3 regions of the Streptomyces sp. NPDC050164 genome follow, and region 1 is predicted to be linked to each of the others. Evidence: riboswitches for the same ligand, from Rfam matches in the RefSeq annotation. Region 1 holds a riboswitch; each other region holds the start of a gene.

Region 1 (4,949 bases):
GAAGCGACTGTTCTGCTCGGACCCCGCGTCTGCGGCGTGACCCAAACGACAGGCCCTAGCGTCCGACAACGGCGCGAGGCAGTCTGTGGAGGGCGTCAGTCGGGTCGAGGCCGCGATCCGACTGACGCCCCGGGGCGGGACGTCAGGACCGCTCCGGCGCAGCTTCACGATATGGGAAACTGGTCTAGACAACCCTGAAAACCGAAGGGCAGCAACACATGGCTGAGCGCCGCGTCAACGTCGGCTGGGCCGAGGGCCTTCACGCCCGCCCCGCCTCCATCTTCGTCCGAGCCGCCACGGCCGCAGGCGTCCCGGTGACGATCGCCAAGGCAGACGGCAACCCCGTCAACGCGGCCTCCATGCTGGCCGTCCTCGGCCTCGGTGCCCAGGGCGGCGAGGAGATCGTCCTCGCCTCCGACGCCGAGGGCGCGGACGCCGCCCTGGACCGGCTGGCGAAGCTGGTCTCCGCGGGTCTCGAGGAACTGCCCGAGACCGTCTGAGCATTCTTTCGCACCTGATCCGGTGCACTCCGATCCGGTGCACCCTGAAGGGCTCGTCCGAATTCACCGGGCGAGCCCTTCGCCATTTCCGGTCGCGGGTCGTTTAATTCCCGTTCACGGGCAGCAGAAATAATCCCCCGCGAATTACCTGGTCTTTGTATACGGCTCGCGTGTTAATGCCGCGGGCTCGCCGTGTTTACGGGATGTTGCGAGTTCCTCACACGCTCGGCCCGCTCCCCGGCGGAGCCGAAACGCAGCCGGTGCGCGGCCGTCGCGCGCTCGGCGTGCAGCGCCGTGACCGCCCGCGCCCGCTCGCTGTCACCACGCGCCACCGCGTCCACGATCGCGCCGTGCTCGGTCCAGGACTCCACAGGACCGGCCGGCGCCTCGACGGTGTACATCCAGGCGATCTTGTGGCGGAGCTGGGTGAGCATCGAGGTCAGCGCGGGGCTGCCGGAGGCCTGCGCGAGCGTCTCGTGGAACCAACCGCCCAGAGAGCGCAGGTCGTCGCTGTTGCCCCGGCGGGCCCGCTCCTGGCCGAGCCTGACCAGGCCGCGCAGGACCTTCAGATGGGCCTCGGTGCGGCGCTGGGCGGCGCGGGCGGCGCCGAGCGGCTCCAGCAGCATCCGCATCTCCAGCAGGTCGGCGGCCTCCTGCTCGGTCGGTTCGGCGACGCACGCGCCCGCGTGCCGCCGGGTCACCACGAAGCCCTCGGCCTCCAGAGTGCGCAGGGCCTCCCGGACGGGGACGCGCGAGACGCCGTAGCGGCGGGCGAGGAGTTCCTCGGTCAGCCGGCTGCCCCGCTCGTAGACACCCGCGACGATGTCGTCCCGGATGGCCGTGCACACCGAGTGCGCGGGAATGCGCATGACCGACCTCCGTTTAATCCCCGTGAAACGTCGACGAGTGACGCGTGTTCCGTGACTCTATTGCAATGAGCCGGAATTTCCGACGGCGGACCGGAATCCATGGATATTTTTTGGACAGCCGGGCGTCACGAACGCCGAAAGCCCCGGCTCGGGGAGCCGGGGCCTCGGGATGCGAAGTGGTACGCCGTCAGACGTTCACGCCGTGCGAGCGGAGGTAGGCGACGGGGTCGATGTCGGAGCCGTACTCGGGGCTCGTACGGGCCTCGAAGTGCAGGTGCGCGCCGGTGACGTTGCCGGTCGCGCCGGACAGGCCGATCTGCTGGCCGGGAGTGACCTGCTGGCCCACCGAGACGCCGATGGACGACAGGTGGCCGTACTGGGTGTACGTGCCGTCGTTCATCTTGATCACGACCTGGTTGCCGTAGGCACCGCCCCAGCCGGCCTCGACGACCGTGCCCATGCCGACGGCGTGGACGGCGGTGCCGCTGGCGGCGTGGAAGTCGACGCCGGTGTGGCTGCCGGAGGACCAGACGGCGCCGCCGGACTTGTAGCCGGTGGAGACGTACGAGCCGGAGATCGGGGGCACGAAGGTGTTGAGGCGCTTGCGCTCGGCCTCGCGGGCGGCGCGCTCCTTGGCCTCACGGGCCTTCTCCGCTGCCTCCTTGGCCTCCTTGGCCGCCTCGGCGGCCCGCTTGCGGGCGGCCTCCTCGGCCTTCTTCTTGGCGGCGGCCTCCTCGGCGGCCTGCTTCTGGGCGACGGCCTGAGCGTCTACCTGCTGGGCCACGCTGTCGCCCATGGTGACGACTGGGGTGAGGCCGGTCTGCTCGACGGCGGGCTCGGTGGCGAAGGCCGGGGCGGCCACGGTGCCGATGACACCGGTGGTGGCGAGGGCCGCGACGCCCGCCGCGCGGGCGGTGCCGCGCTGCATCCGGCTGGGACGACGATGCTTCCCGGTGGCGCGGGTGAACGCCATGGAGTGGCTGGTCCTTTCCTTCCTTCTCGCCTACCGGGTTAGCTGACGGGTTCGGAGCAGGAAGGTCTCCTACGGACCCCCTCGCGGCTCGCGCGGGCGTCCGATTCACCCCAGGGACTGCGGTTGGGTCCCCGGCTCCCCTGGCTCGCGCCGTACGGGGACTCGGCGATGACTGTCCGGTGCCGCGGGTGCGGCGCACTGCCTGACGAACAGCCCGGACGAACCTAAGCGGGGCCACTTTCAATTCCCAAACGGATCCCCGTTTTTGTAGCGCATCCCACAGGGCAGACAGGCAACCTCCGCATCAATTCGGGCATAAAGGAGCCCTGGTGCCTTAGAAGACAACCAGGGCCCCTGCGCCGCGTGCTCCTACTCGGCGGTGACGACCGAGACTTCGCCGATCCCCAGGGCCTCGACCGGGCCCTTGATCTGCGCCGCGTCGCCGACGAGGACGGTCACGAGCCGGTCCACCGGGAAGGCGCTGACGGCCGCCGCGGTGGCCTCCACGGTGCCGGTCGCGGCGAGCTGCCGGTACAGCGTGGCCTGGTAGTCGTCGGGCAGGTGCTGCTCGACCTGGTCGGCCAGCGTGCTCGCGACGGCCGCCGCGGTCTCGTACTTCAGCGGCGCGACGCCGACCAGGTTCTGCACGGCGACGTCCCGCTCGGCGTCGGTCAGTCCGTCGGCGGCGAGGGTGCGCAGCACCGTCCAGAGGTCCTGGAGGGCCGGGCCGGTGTTGGGGGTGTCCACGGAGCCGCTGATGGCGAGCATCGCGGCACCGGTCCCGTCCGGGGCGGACCTCAGGACCTGGCCGAAGGCCCGCACCCCATAGGTGTAGCCCTTCTCCTCGCGCAGCACGCGGTCCAGGCGGGAGGTGAGGGTGCCGCCGAGGCAGTACGTGCCGAGCACCTGCGCGGGCCACACGCGGTCGTGCCGGTCCGGGCCGATCCGGCCGATCAGCAGCTGCGTCTGGACGGCGCCGGGGCGGTCCACGATGACGACCCGGCCCGTGTCGTCGGCGGTCACCGGCGGCACCGGGCGCGGCTCGGCCACGGAGCCGGTCCAGGAGCCCAGCGTGTCGCCGAGCAGGTCGTCGAGGTCGATGCCGGTGAGATCGCCGACGACCACGACGGTGGCCGTGGCGGGCCTGACGTGCCTCTCGAAGAAGGCGCGCACGGCGCCGGAGTCGATCGCGGCGACCGTCTCCTCGGTGCCCTGGCGGGGCCGCGACATGCGCGAGCCCTTCGGGAACAGCTCCTTGGAGAGCTCCTTGGCGGCACGGCGGCCGGGGTTGGCCAGCTCGTGCGGGATCTCGTCGAGGCGGTTGCGGACCAGCCGCTCGACCTCGCTGTCGGCGAACGCGGGCGCGCGGAGGGCATCGGCGATCAGCCCGAGCCCCTTGGCGAGCCTGGAGGCCGGCACCTCCAGGCTGAGCCGGACGCCGGGGTGGTCGGCGTGTGCGTCGAGGGTGGCGCCGGCGCGCTCCAGCTCGGCGGCGAACTCCTCGGCGGAGTGCTTGTCGGTGCCCTCGGAGAAGGCCCGGGCCATGATCGTGGCCACGCCGTCGAGGCCGGCCGGCTCGGCGTCCAGGGGCGCGTCCAGCAGCACCTCCACGGCGACGACCTGCTGGCCGGGGCGGTGGCAGCGCAGCACCGTCAGGCCGTTGCCGAGCGTGCCGCGCGCGGGGGCCGGGAAGGCCCAGGGCTTCGGCTCGCCCCCGTGCGGCTGGGAGTGGAACTGCATCGTGGCGAGCTCGGTCACTTCGCCACCTCCTCGTTCTCGTCGGTGGCTTCCACGGTCGCCGCGGATTCCGGGTCTTCGGTGCCTTCCGCGGCCTCGGCCTCGGGGTCGGCCGGGGCGGTCGGCTCGTAGACGAGCACCGCGCGGTTGTCGGGCCGCAGGCGGGCCTTGGCGACCTCCTGGACCTCCTCGGCCGTCACGTCCAGCACGCGCTGCACGGCGGTCAGGGCGAGCTGCGGGTCGCCGAACAGGACGGCGTACCGGCACAGTTCGTCGGCGCGGCCGGCGACCGTGCCGAGCCGGTCCAGCCACTCGCGCTCCAGCTGGGCCTGGGCGCGCTCCATCTCCTCGGCCGTGGGGCCCTCCTCGGCGAACCGGGCGAGCTCCTCGTCGATGGCGGACTCGATGACCGGGACCTCCACGTCACCGGACGTCTTCACGTCCAGCCACCCCAGGGAGGGCGCCCCGGCCAGCCGCAGCAGGCCGAAGCCGGCCGCCACGGCCGTACGGTCCCGCCGCACGAGGCGGTTGTACAGGCGGGAGGACTCGCCGCCCCCGAGGACGGTGAGGGCCAGGTCGGCCGCGTCGCACGCGCGCGTGCCGTCGTGCGGCAGCCGGTAGGCGGCCATCAGGGCGCGCGCCGGGACCTCCTCCTCGACGACCTCACGCAGCTGCTCGCCGATGATCTCCGCCAGCGTGCCGTCCTGGGGCGCGGGCTTGCCGTCGTGGCCGGGGATGGAGCCGAAGTACTTCTCGATCCAGGCCAGGGTCTGCTCCGGGTCGATGTCACCGACGACGGAGAGCACGGCGTTGTTCGGCGCGTAATAGGTGCGGAAGAACGCGCGCGCGTCCTCCAGGGTGGCCGCGTCC
Region 2 (4,949 bases), on a different contig from region 1:
GGGGTGTGGAGCCCCTGATTAGGCTCCGGCCTCATGGACGTACTCATCCACCTCTTCGTCGGCCTCCACATCATCGGCATCGCATCCCTCCTGGGCGGTTTCCTCACCCAGATGAAGGCGATGGGCGAGGGCACCGCCCGCTACACCCCCGCGATGCTGCACGGCGCGCTGACGATGCTGGTCACCGGTGTGATCCTGGTCGGCCTCAACCAGGCCGACGACCAGTCCGTGAACAACATCAAGATCGGCGTGAAGCTGGCGCTGCTGATAGTGATCCTCGGTCTGGTCTACGTGAAACGGGACGACGAGAAGGTGGACAAGGGTCTGTTCGGCCTGGTCGGGGCGCTGACCACGGCGAACGTCTTCATCGCCGTTCTCTGGACCTGACCCGGCCGGGCAGGACGTAGGCCCGGGCCGAGGCGACCGCCCAGGCGGTGGTCCCGAGCCACGCGGCCACCGCGACCCACAGCAGGACCTCCCCGAGGCCGTCGAGCCAGGAGACGTCGAAGGTGGCGGCGACGGCCAGTGCGGCCGCCGCCGTCTTGGCCCAGGTGAACACGGTCGCCCAGCGGCGGATGTCGGTGCGGGGCCGGGGCCGTAGGAACTCGGCGGCGAGCAGGACGGCGTAGCAGGCCAGTGCGAGCACGAGCAGCACGGCGGTCACATGGCGCAGGACGCCGCGGTCGTCGTCGTTCCACAGGTACAGGCGTGCGCTGTCGGAGCTGATGAGCCGCGCCCCGGCCAGCGCCGAGATGGCGAGCGCCCCGCCCGCGAGCCAGTGGTCGCCGCGCCCCTCGGCCACCTGCCGCACATCGAAACGGGCCAGGGCGAGGACATACAGCACGAGCCCGAGCCAGAACAGCACCAGCGCCGCGTGCGCGAGCCAGGCCGCCGACTCCTCCGCGGCGAGCGTGGCGGCGAGCACGGCGAGGCCCTGGGTGGCCATGCAGCGCGCGAACACCGTCCCGGGCCCGCGCCGCTCCCCGTCCTGCGCGGGGAGGGCGAGCGGCAGCGGCCAGAGCAGTACGGCCAGCACCAGCAGTGCGGCTGCCAGAGACTGCGAGCCGGACGCCGAGAAGCCGGCGCCCAGGACGGCCGTCGCCGCCACGGTGGTGAGGGCGGCCGTCGCCACGGTGTCCAGGAGGCCCGGCACCCCCGCGTACGCCCGCCACCTGGTGCCGGCGAGCAGCAGCCGCAGGGTGAAGTCCGCGGCGAGCATCAGCCAAGCCGCGCAGGCCAGACCGATGGCGATGCGCGAGAGGACGTCGTACCCCGCCAGATCCAGACCGACCGACAGGGTGCCGGTCGCCAGCACGGCGGCACTGGCGGACGGCGCTCGCTGCGCCCACCAGGCGGTGGAGGGGGAGGGGCCGGGCATGTGGCCAAGGCTAGGAGGCGCCGCGCGCGTGACGAGCGGGGCACGCACGCGTGCGCCTCGAAAACACGCGAGTACCACCACGCGTGCGTGCCCTCGGTGACGTACGGGCCCTCAGGCCGGCCGCACCACGCTGTGGATCGACGACTCGCCGTCGTAGTAGATCGACTCCTCGCGCACATAGGTGCCGGGCTTCGGGGCGTGGATCATCATCCCGTTGCCGATGTAGATGCCGACGTGGGTGATGTCGTCGTAGAAGAAGACCAGGTCACCGGGCTGGGCCTGGGAGACGGGGACCGTGGTGCCGGCGTCGACCTGGTCGTAGGTCGTGCGCGGCAGGGTCACCCCGGCGGCCTTCCACGCGGCCTGGGTGAGGCCGGAGCAGTCGTAGGAGCCGGGGCCGACGGCGCCCCAGACGTACGGCTTGCCGATCTGGGCGCGGGCGAAGGCGAGCGCCTTCTCGGCCTTGGTGGCGTACGAGGAGTCGGCCGGGGCCGTCGAGGTGGACGAGCCGGAGCCCGCCGACGAGGAACCGCTGTCCTGCTGCTGGGCGGCCTCCTCCTCCTGCGCCTGCTGCTGCGCGGCCTGCTGCCGGGCCAGCTCGTCGGCCTTGCGGGCGGCCTCCTGCTGCTTCTCCCTCTCGATCGCCGCGAGCCGCGCCTTCTCCTCGGCGGTCAGCTTCGACAGCAGTTCGCGCGCGTCGGCGAGCTTGCGCTGGACGGTGGCCTTGGCCGTCTTCAGGTCGCCCTGAGTCTCGTTGAGCGTCTCGAGGCTCTCGGTGGCCTCCTGGCGCTCCTTCATCGTCTCGGACTGCTGGGTGACGTAGTCGTCGACCGCTTCCTTCTGACGGCCGGTCATCCGGTCCATCAGCTGGGTCCGGTCGAAGTAGTCCTGCGGGGTGTCCGCGAGCAGGAACGTCGCCGTGTCCGGGACGGAGGCGCCGGTGCGGTACTGGGCGGCGGCGAAGGAACCCAGTTTCTCCCGCGCCTCGTTGAGCTTCTGGGTGCGCTGCGCGACGCCGTCGAGGAGGGTGTCGACGCGCTTGCGCTGCTTCGCGGTCTTCTCCTTGGCCGCGTTGTACTTGTCGGTGGCCGACTCTGCCTGGCGGTAGAGGTCGTCGACCTTCTTCTCGACTTCCTCCAGGCTCGGCTTGCCGTCGGCCTCGGGGGCTGCGTTGGCCGACTGGGAGAGCAGGGCCACGGACGTGAGGGCCGCCGTTGCGAGGGCGGGGGTCCGTATGCCTGCGACGCGCGTACCTGCGGGACGCGACTTGCGGTGCGACGCCAAGGGAGGCGACTCCTTCCGTGCTCCGCCTACCGGGTTAGCTGTCGGGTTCGGGCGGGTACATCGGAAGGGTTGCCCTACGGCCGTCTCCGCAAAGGGAGTCGGGCCGATTCACCCCAGAGTTCTCGGTTGGGTCCCCGGCTCCGGCTGCCGCTACGGCATACCGGACTCGGCGGAGGCCGCGCGGCCCGGCGACGTTCGCCGGTGGGGGTCGTGCGGCCTGCCCGCACGGTAGCCAACTCGTGTGGCCCTTGTGAAGGTTGATGGGCGATATGCCCGATACATTTTCGTGACCTTACCCGAGAGCGTCGCCGAGAGGCATCGGTGGAGGGGGGTTGGTCACGACTTCGTCATAATTGTGACGGCCATAGCAGGCTGTGACCATGCGGGGGTGCAGGGTGACGAGGGGGTCATTCCGGCGATGTTCTCAGGGCGGCGGCGGGCTGTCAGTGGGGCGCCCTAGACTCGGAGAGCGATGAGCAGCCTCTTTGACGACAGCTTCCTGGCGGACCTCCAGGCCCAGCGGGGCCCTGCGGACGAGCCCCCGCCGCCACCCGAGGACGATCACTCTCCGGAGCCGGTTCCGGACGATCTGTTCGGCGGGAAGTTCGACGTGCCGCCGGACCGGGACGCCTACTACCGCGACGGCGCCCCGCGCCCGGTGGTGGACACCGCCGCCCTCCTGGAGGGGCTGAACGACAACCAGCGCGCCGCCGTCGTCCACTCCGGCTCCCCGCTGCTCATCGTGGCCGGCGCCGGCTCCGGCAAGACCCGCGTGCTCACGCACCGCATCGCCCACCTGCTCGCCGAGCGGGGCGTGCACCCGGGCCAGATCCTCGCGATCACCTTCACCAACAAGGCCGCCGGCGAGATGAAGGAGCGCGTCGAGCAGCTCGTCGGCCCGCGGGCGAACGCGATGTGGGTGATGACCTTCCACAGCGCGTGCGTGCGCATCCTGCGGCGGGAGAGCAAGAAGCTCGGCTTCACATCCTCCTTCTCGATCTACGACGCCGCCGACTCCAAGCGCCTGATGGCCCTGGTCTGCCGCGACCTGGACCTCGACCCCAAGCGCTTCCCGCCGAAGTCCTTCAGCGCCAAGATCAGCAATCTGAAGAACGAGCTGATCGACGAGGAGGACTTCGCCGCCCAGGCCTCCGACGGCTTCGAGAAGACCCTCGCCCAGGCCTACGCGATGTACCAGTCGCGGCTGCGCGAGGCGAACGCCCTCGACTTCGACGACCTGATCATGACGACGGTCAACCTGCTCCGCGCCTTCCCGGACGTCGCAGAGCACTACCGCCGCCGCTTCCGCCACGTGCTGGTGGACGAGTACCAGGACACCAACCACGCCCAGTACGCCCTCGTCCGGGAGCTCGTCGGCACCTTTGAGTACCCCGTCGACCTACCGCCGGGCCCGGACGACATCCCGCCCGCCGAGCTGTGCGTGGTGGGTGACGCCGACCAGTCGATCTACGCCTTCCGCGGCGCGACGATCCGCAACATCCTCCAGTTCGAGGAGGACTACCCGGACGCGACGACGATCCTGCTGGAGCAGAACTACCGCTCCACCCAGACGATCCTCAGCGCGGCCAACGCGGTCATCGAGCGCAACGAGTCCCGCCGCCCCAAGAACCTGTGGACCAACGCGGGTGCGGGCGCCACGATCACCGGCTACGTCGCCGACACCGAGCACGACGAGGCGCAGTTCGTCGCCGACGAGATAGACCGCCTCACGGACGCCGGCGAGGCGAAGGCCGGCGACGTCGCCGTCTTCTACCGCACCAACGCCCAGTCCCGTGTCTTCGAAGAAGTCTTCATCCGCGTCGGCCTGCCCTACAAGGTCGTCGGCGGCGTCCGCTTCTACGAGCGCAAGGAGGTCCGGGACGTCCTGGCCTACCTGCGCGTGCTGGCCAACCCGGAGGACTCGGTGCCGCTGCGCCGGATCCTCAACGTCCCCAAGCGGGGCATCGGCGACCGAGCCGAGGCGATGATCGACGCCCTCGCCCAGCGGGAGAAGATCAGCTTCCCGCAGGCACTGAAGCGCGTCGACGAGGCGTACGGCATGGCCGCGCGCTCCACCAACGCCGTCAAGCGGTTCAACACGCTGATGGAGGACCTCCGTACGATCGTCGAGTCCGGCGCCGGACCGGCCACGGTGCTGGAGGCCGTCCTGGAACGCACCGGGTACCTCGCCGAGTTGCAGGCCTCCACCGACCCGCAGGACGAGACCCGGATCGAGAACCTCCAGGAACTCGCCGCCGTCGCCATGGAGTTCGAGCAGGAGCGCGGC
Region 3 (4,949 bases), on a different contig from region 1:
GCAACCGCTTCCGGATCTGCTGCTCGGCGTACGCGTCGTCCTGCCAGCGCGCCTTCTGGTCGCGCAGCCGTTCGACGCGCTGCCGGGCCTGCTGCTGTTCGCGCTGGAGGTCGTCGATCTCGGCGCGCTGCGAGACGTACTCCCGCATCGGGTAGGCCAGGGCCACGATCAGCGAGCACATCACCAGGGCTAGCAGCGCGGCCCGGCCGGTGAGCCGGGAGCGGCGGGCCTGGCGCTTGGTCTGGGAGCGGTAGACCCGGGCCGCGGTCTGCTCGCCGAGCAGCCGGATCCTGGTCGCGGTGGAGAACCGGTCCCGGTCCTTCACGGCCATGTCTGTCCGCCTCCCGCTCCACCGTCATACGCGCGTACGTCCCCGGACACGGTACGGGACCGGGTACGGGGACGTACGTACGACGCTGCCTCTTACGGGTCGGGTCAGCCCTTGAAGCGCGGGAACGCGCTGCGGCCGGCGTAGACCGCCGCGTCGTCGAGGATCTCCTCGATGCGCAGCAGCTGGTTGTACTTGGCGACGCGCTCGGAGCGGGCCGGGGCGCCGGTCTTGATCTGGCCGCAGTTGGTGGCGACCGCCAGGTCGGCGATGGTGACGTCCTCGGTCTCGCCGGAGCGGTGGGACATCATGCACTTGAAGCCGTTGCGCTGGGCCAGCTCGACGGCGTCCAGGGTCTCGGTGAGCGAACCGATCTGGTTGACCTTGACCAGGAGCGCGTTGGCCGCGCCCTCCTCGATGCCGCGGGCCAGGCGCTCGGGGTTGGTGACGAACAGGTCGTCGCCGACGAGCTGGACCTTGTCACCGAGCTTGTCGGTGATGGTCTTCCAGCCCTCCCAGTCGTCCTCGAACAGCGGGTCCTCGATGGAGACGAGCGGGTACGCGTCGACGAGCTCCGCGTAGTACTCGGTCATCTCGGCGGCCGAGCGGTCCTTGCCCTCGAAGGTGTAGACGCCGTCCTTGTAGAACTCGGACGCGGCGACGTCGAGGGCCAGGGCGATCTGCTCGCCGGGGGTGTAGCCGGCCTCGTTGATCGCCTCCAGGATGAGGTCGAGGGCCTCGCGGTTGGAGCCGAGGTTCGGGGCGAAGCCGCCCTCGTCGCCGAGGCCGGTGGCCAGGCCCTTCGACTTCAGGACCTTCTTCAGCGTGTGGTAGACCTCGGCGCCCCAGCGCAGGGCCTCGGAGAAGGACTCCGCGCCGATCGGGGCGATCATGAACTCCTGGATGTCCACGTTGGAGTCGGCGTGCGAGCCGCCGTTCAGGATGTTCATCATCGGCACCGGCAGCAGGTGCGCGTTCGGGCCGCCCAGGTAGCGGAACAGCGGCAGGTCGCTGGCCTCGGAGGCGGCGTGGGCGACGGCGAGGGAGACGCCGAGGATGGCGTTGGCGCCGAGGGAGCCCTTGTTGTCGGTGGCGTCCAGGTCGAACATCGCCTGGTCGATCAGGCGCTGCTCGGTGGCGTCGTAGCCGACCAGCTCCGGGCCGATCTGCTCGATGACCGCGAGGACGGCCTTCTCCACACCCTTGCCGAGGTACCGGTTCGAGTCGCCGTCGCGCAGCTCGATGGCCTCGAAGGCGCCCGTGGAGGCGCCGGACGGGACGGCGGCACGACCGGTGCTGCCGTCGTCGAGGCCGACCTCGACCTCGACCGTGGGGTTGCCTCGGGAGTCCAGGATTTCCCGGGCTACGACGACGTCGATGGACGGCACGAGCATCTCCTTCTTGGTGTGACGCGGGTACGCGGGCCGCTCGGACCCTGCGTGGTGCGGGCCGCGGTGGCTCGCGACATGAGCCTAACCGGCTCCGCGCGATCGGCCACCGGGTCGCCCACCCCATGGACAGAACCGAGAGTAAATTGTTTCCGAACGGAACAAAGCCGGATCGCAAAGACCGGCAGAAAAAACCCCGCCCCGGTGCGCACGGGGGAACGCACACCGGGGCGGGGAGCCCGTGGGGACGGGGGTGGGCCGCTGCTTACTTCAGGTGCAGCTGCTGGCCCGGGTAGATGAGGTTGGCGTCGTCGACGATGTCCTTGTTCAGCTCGAACAGCTTCTCCCAGCCGCCCTCGACCTTGCGCTCGGTCGCGATGGAGCTGAGGGTGTCGCCCTTGACGACCTTGTACTCGCCGTCGCCCTTCTTGACCTTCTTGCCGGTCGGGGTGGTGACGGTCTTCTTCGCGGCCGGACGCTCCTCGGAACGGGAGGCCGGCTGCTGCTGGGTCTCGCGGGTCTCGGTGCTCTGCTGCGCGGAGTCGCTCGAGGAGCCGCCGCCGCTGTAGCCGGCGCTCGACAGGCCCTTGCCGCAGACCGGCCAGGCACCCTTGCCCTGGCTCGCGAGGACCTTCTCGGCGATCTCGATCTGCTGGGCCTTGGTGGCCTGGTCGGCGGTGGAGGCGTACTTGGTGCCGCCGTAGCCGGACCAGGTGGAGGCGGAGAACTGCAGACCGCCGTAGTAGCCGTTGCCGGTGTTGATGGACCAGTTGCCGCCGGACTCGCACTGGGCGACGGTGTCCCACTCGGAGGCGGTGGCGGCGGAGGCGTTGCCGGCCGCCATCAGCGGGGCGGCGACGGCGGCACCGGTGACACCGGCGATGGCGATGACCCGAGAGGCCTTGGACGGACGGCGGTGCGTGCCCTTGCCGGAAAACAGCATGGAGAGATCCCCTCACCGACGCCTGCGAGGTGAGCTGTCGGGTTCGGGCCGGTTGAGTTGCCCGGCCGCGTCCCTCCCGGGACACGGCTTCACCCCAAGCCGGACCTGCCGTCGAGTTGCCTCAACCGCCGGGCCCGGCACTTACCTTGGGTCCCCCGCTCCTGCCTACGGCGCTTGACGCGACGACTGTTCCCGTGCGGCCGCTGGCAGGATTCGGCGTTGCGGCAGCCGGGGCTCGCGGTGGCGAGCGGTCATGACCGTAGACATGCGATCCGCGGAATTTCAAAGACGATCAGGGCTTCTGAGATCTATCTCTCACCGGTCTTATATGGGACATTCAGTGCGAACGGTGACGTGAACTCGCGGGGTTTCGGGGTGACTTCCGCCGCCGTTTCCGGACTGCCCCACCGGCTACTCCTCGTCCGCTTCGCCCCCTACCGTGAGCTTCTGACCGGGGCGGATGAGGTTCGGGTCGGTGCCGACGGCCGCCTCGTTCCCGGTGTAGAGCGCGCGCCATCCGCCGCTGAGGTCAAGGGAGTCGGCGATGGACCAGAGGCTGTCGCCGGGGCGCACGGTGTAGGAGCCGTCCGTCGCCTCGCGCGAGGCCTCTCCGCCGCGCGAGGCGTGCCGTCCCGCGGACCCGGACGTACGGCCGTCCTCCGCCGCGGCGCCCTCGTCGGCGCTGGGGCCGCGGTGGCGGCCGGAGCCGGTGTCGGTCGGGGCTGAAGCACCGTCGTCCTGTGGCGACTTGGCGGGCTCGTCGCTCTCGGGAGTGGCCGACGGGGAGCTGCCGGGCTCCTGGTCCTGCGACTGCTCCTGCGACTGGTCCCGTATCGAGGAATCGGCAGAATCAGGTGACTTGTCGGAGTTGGCGGTTTCGTCCGACTCGGGGGAGTCGAGCAGTCCGGGTGAGTCCGTCGGAGCGGACGAGTCGGACGCGTCCGAGCCCTTGTCCTGTTCGAGGCCGGAGAGCAGCCCGCAGGTACGCCAGGCGCCGACCCCCTGGTCGGCGAGGATTCTCTCGGCCACGGCTATCTGCTGCGACCGGCTGGCCAGGTCGGCGCTCGGGGCGTAGTCGAGGCCGCCGTGGTTCTCCCAGTCCTCCTGGGACAACTGGAGGCCGCCGAAGTATCCGTTGCCGCTGTTCTGGCTCCAGGCGCCGCCGGTCTCGCAGTCCGCGACCCGGTCCCAGGTCGTACCGTCGGCCGCGCTGGCGCCGGAGGCTCCGAGGAGCGGGATCGCGATGGCGGAGCCGGTCACTCCGGCCGCGACGAGGAGAGCCGGAGCCTGGCGGGGGCGACGGTGCCGACCGTTCCCGGAGAGCATACGGAGACCTTTCGCGAGACAGCAGTGACCGGCGCGGCGCAGGATGCCCGGCCGCGCTGATGGGTGAACGTATCGGCAGACGATCACTTGTCACAAGTTCATGCCGCGCAGATCACGTGAAGATCACAGTCCTGACAGCGTGTCACCTTTGGGTCGGTGTGAACTCCACCGGCAGGGTCCGCAGCCCGCGCATGATGAGGCCGCCGCGCCATCTCAGCTCGGCCGGATCCGCGGCGAGCCGCAGGTCCGTCAGGCGGGTGAGGAGCGTGGCGAGCGCGGTCTGACCCTCCAGTCGGGCGAGCGGGGCGCCGAGGCAGTAGTGGATGCCGTGGCCGTAGCCGAGGTGCTGGCTGTCGCGGCGGGCGAGGTCGAGCACGTCCGGATCGGCGAACCGCTCCGGATCCCGGTCCGCGGCGGCCAGGACGACGAGGACCGGGTCGCCGGGCGCGATGTGCTGTCCGCCGATGGTGAGCGGCTGCGTGGCGAACCGCCAGGTGGCGATTTCGACGGGGCCGTCGTAGCGCAGGAGCTCCTCGACGCCGGTCTCCAGGAGGCCGGTCTGCCCGGCGGCGAGGGACGCCTGCAGTCGCGCGCGCTGCTCGGGGTGGGTGAGCAGGGCGTAGGTGCCGTTGCCGATCAGGTTCACGGTCGTCTCGAACCCGGCGAACAGCAGGATGAAGGCCATGGCCGCGGCCTCGTTCTCGGTGAGGTGCTCGCCGTGGTCGGAGGCGCGGATGAGACCGGAGATGAGGTCCTCGCCGGGGGTGGGCTCGGTGGGCAGCGCCTCCCGCTTGCGGTGGATGAGGTCGGCGAGGTAGCCGCGCATCTTCTTCACGGACCGCGCCACCCCGCCCCTGGGCCCGCCCTGGTGACGGATCATCATCCCCGCCCAGTCGCGGAAGTCGTCCTGGTCCTCGCGGGGGACGCCGAGCAGGTCGCAGATGGCGTAGATGGGGAGCGGGAA

Evidence for each region. A riboswitch is a leader RNA that binds a small molecule or an ion and turns the genes downstream of it on or off. The one in region 1 is predicted to bind cyclic di-AMP.
Region 2: it holds a riboswitch for cyclic di-AMP, as region 1 does, so the genes downstream of both, ACIBNA_RS00850 (NlpC/P60 family protein) here and ACIBNA_RS22745 (M23 family metallopeptidase) in region 1, are expected to answer to the same signal.
Region 3: it holds a riboswitch for cyclic di-AMP, as region 1 does, so the genes downstream of both, ACIBNA_RS18840 (transglycosylase family protein) here and ACIBNA_RS22745 (M23 family metallopeptidase) in region 1, are expected to answer to the same signal.

What each region holds. Positions count from the first base shown of each region.
Region 1 is NZ_JBITJK010000017.1:37,649-42,597, forward strand. It holds gene ACIBNA_RS22735 (HPr family phosphocarrier protein) at 219-500, shown strand; gene ACIBNA_RS22740 (GntR family transcriptional regulator) at 674-1,369, opposite strand; gene ACIBNA_RS22745 (M23 family metallopeptidase) at 1,557-2,342, opposite strand; cyclic di-AMP (ydaO/yuaA leader) riboswitch at 2,356-2,520, opposite strand; gene ACIBNA_RS22750 (M16 family metallopeptidase) at 2,712-4,100, opposite strand; gene ACIBNA_RS22755 (M16 family metallopeptidase) at 4,097-4,949, opposite strand, start outside.
Region 2 is NZ_JBITJK010000001.1:164,120-169,068, forward strand. It holds gene ACIBNA_RS00840 (hypothetical protein) at 34-387, shown strand; gene ACIBNA_RS00845 (hypothetical protein) at 365-1,378, opposite strand; gene ACIBNA_RS00850 (NlpC/P60 family protein) at 1,490-2,662, opposite strand; cyclic di-AMP (ydaO/yuaA leader) riboswitch at 2,671-2,844, opposite strand; gene pcrA (DNA helicase PcrA) at 3,135-4,949, shown strand, end outside.
Region 3 is NZ_JBITJK010000012.1:129,542-134,490, forward strand. It holds gene ACIBNA_RS18830 (septum formation initiator family protein) at 1-331, opposite strand, end outside; gene eno (phosphopyruvate hydratase) at 436-1,716, opposite strand; gene ACIBNA_RS18840 (transglycosylase family protein) at 1,982-2,659, opposite strand; cyclic di-AMP (ydaO/yuaA leader) riboswitch at 2,664-2,842, opposite strand; gene ACIBNA_RS18845 (transglycosylase family protein) at 3,071-3,985, opposite strand; gene ACIBNA_RS18850 (cytochrome P450) at 4,128-4,949, opposite strand, start outside.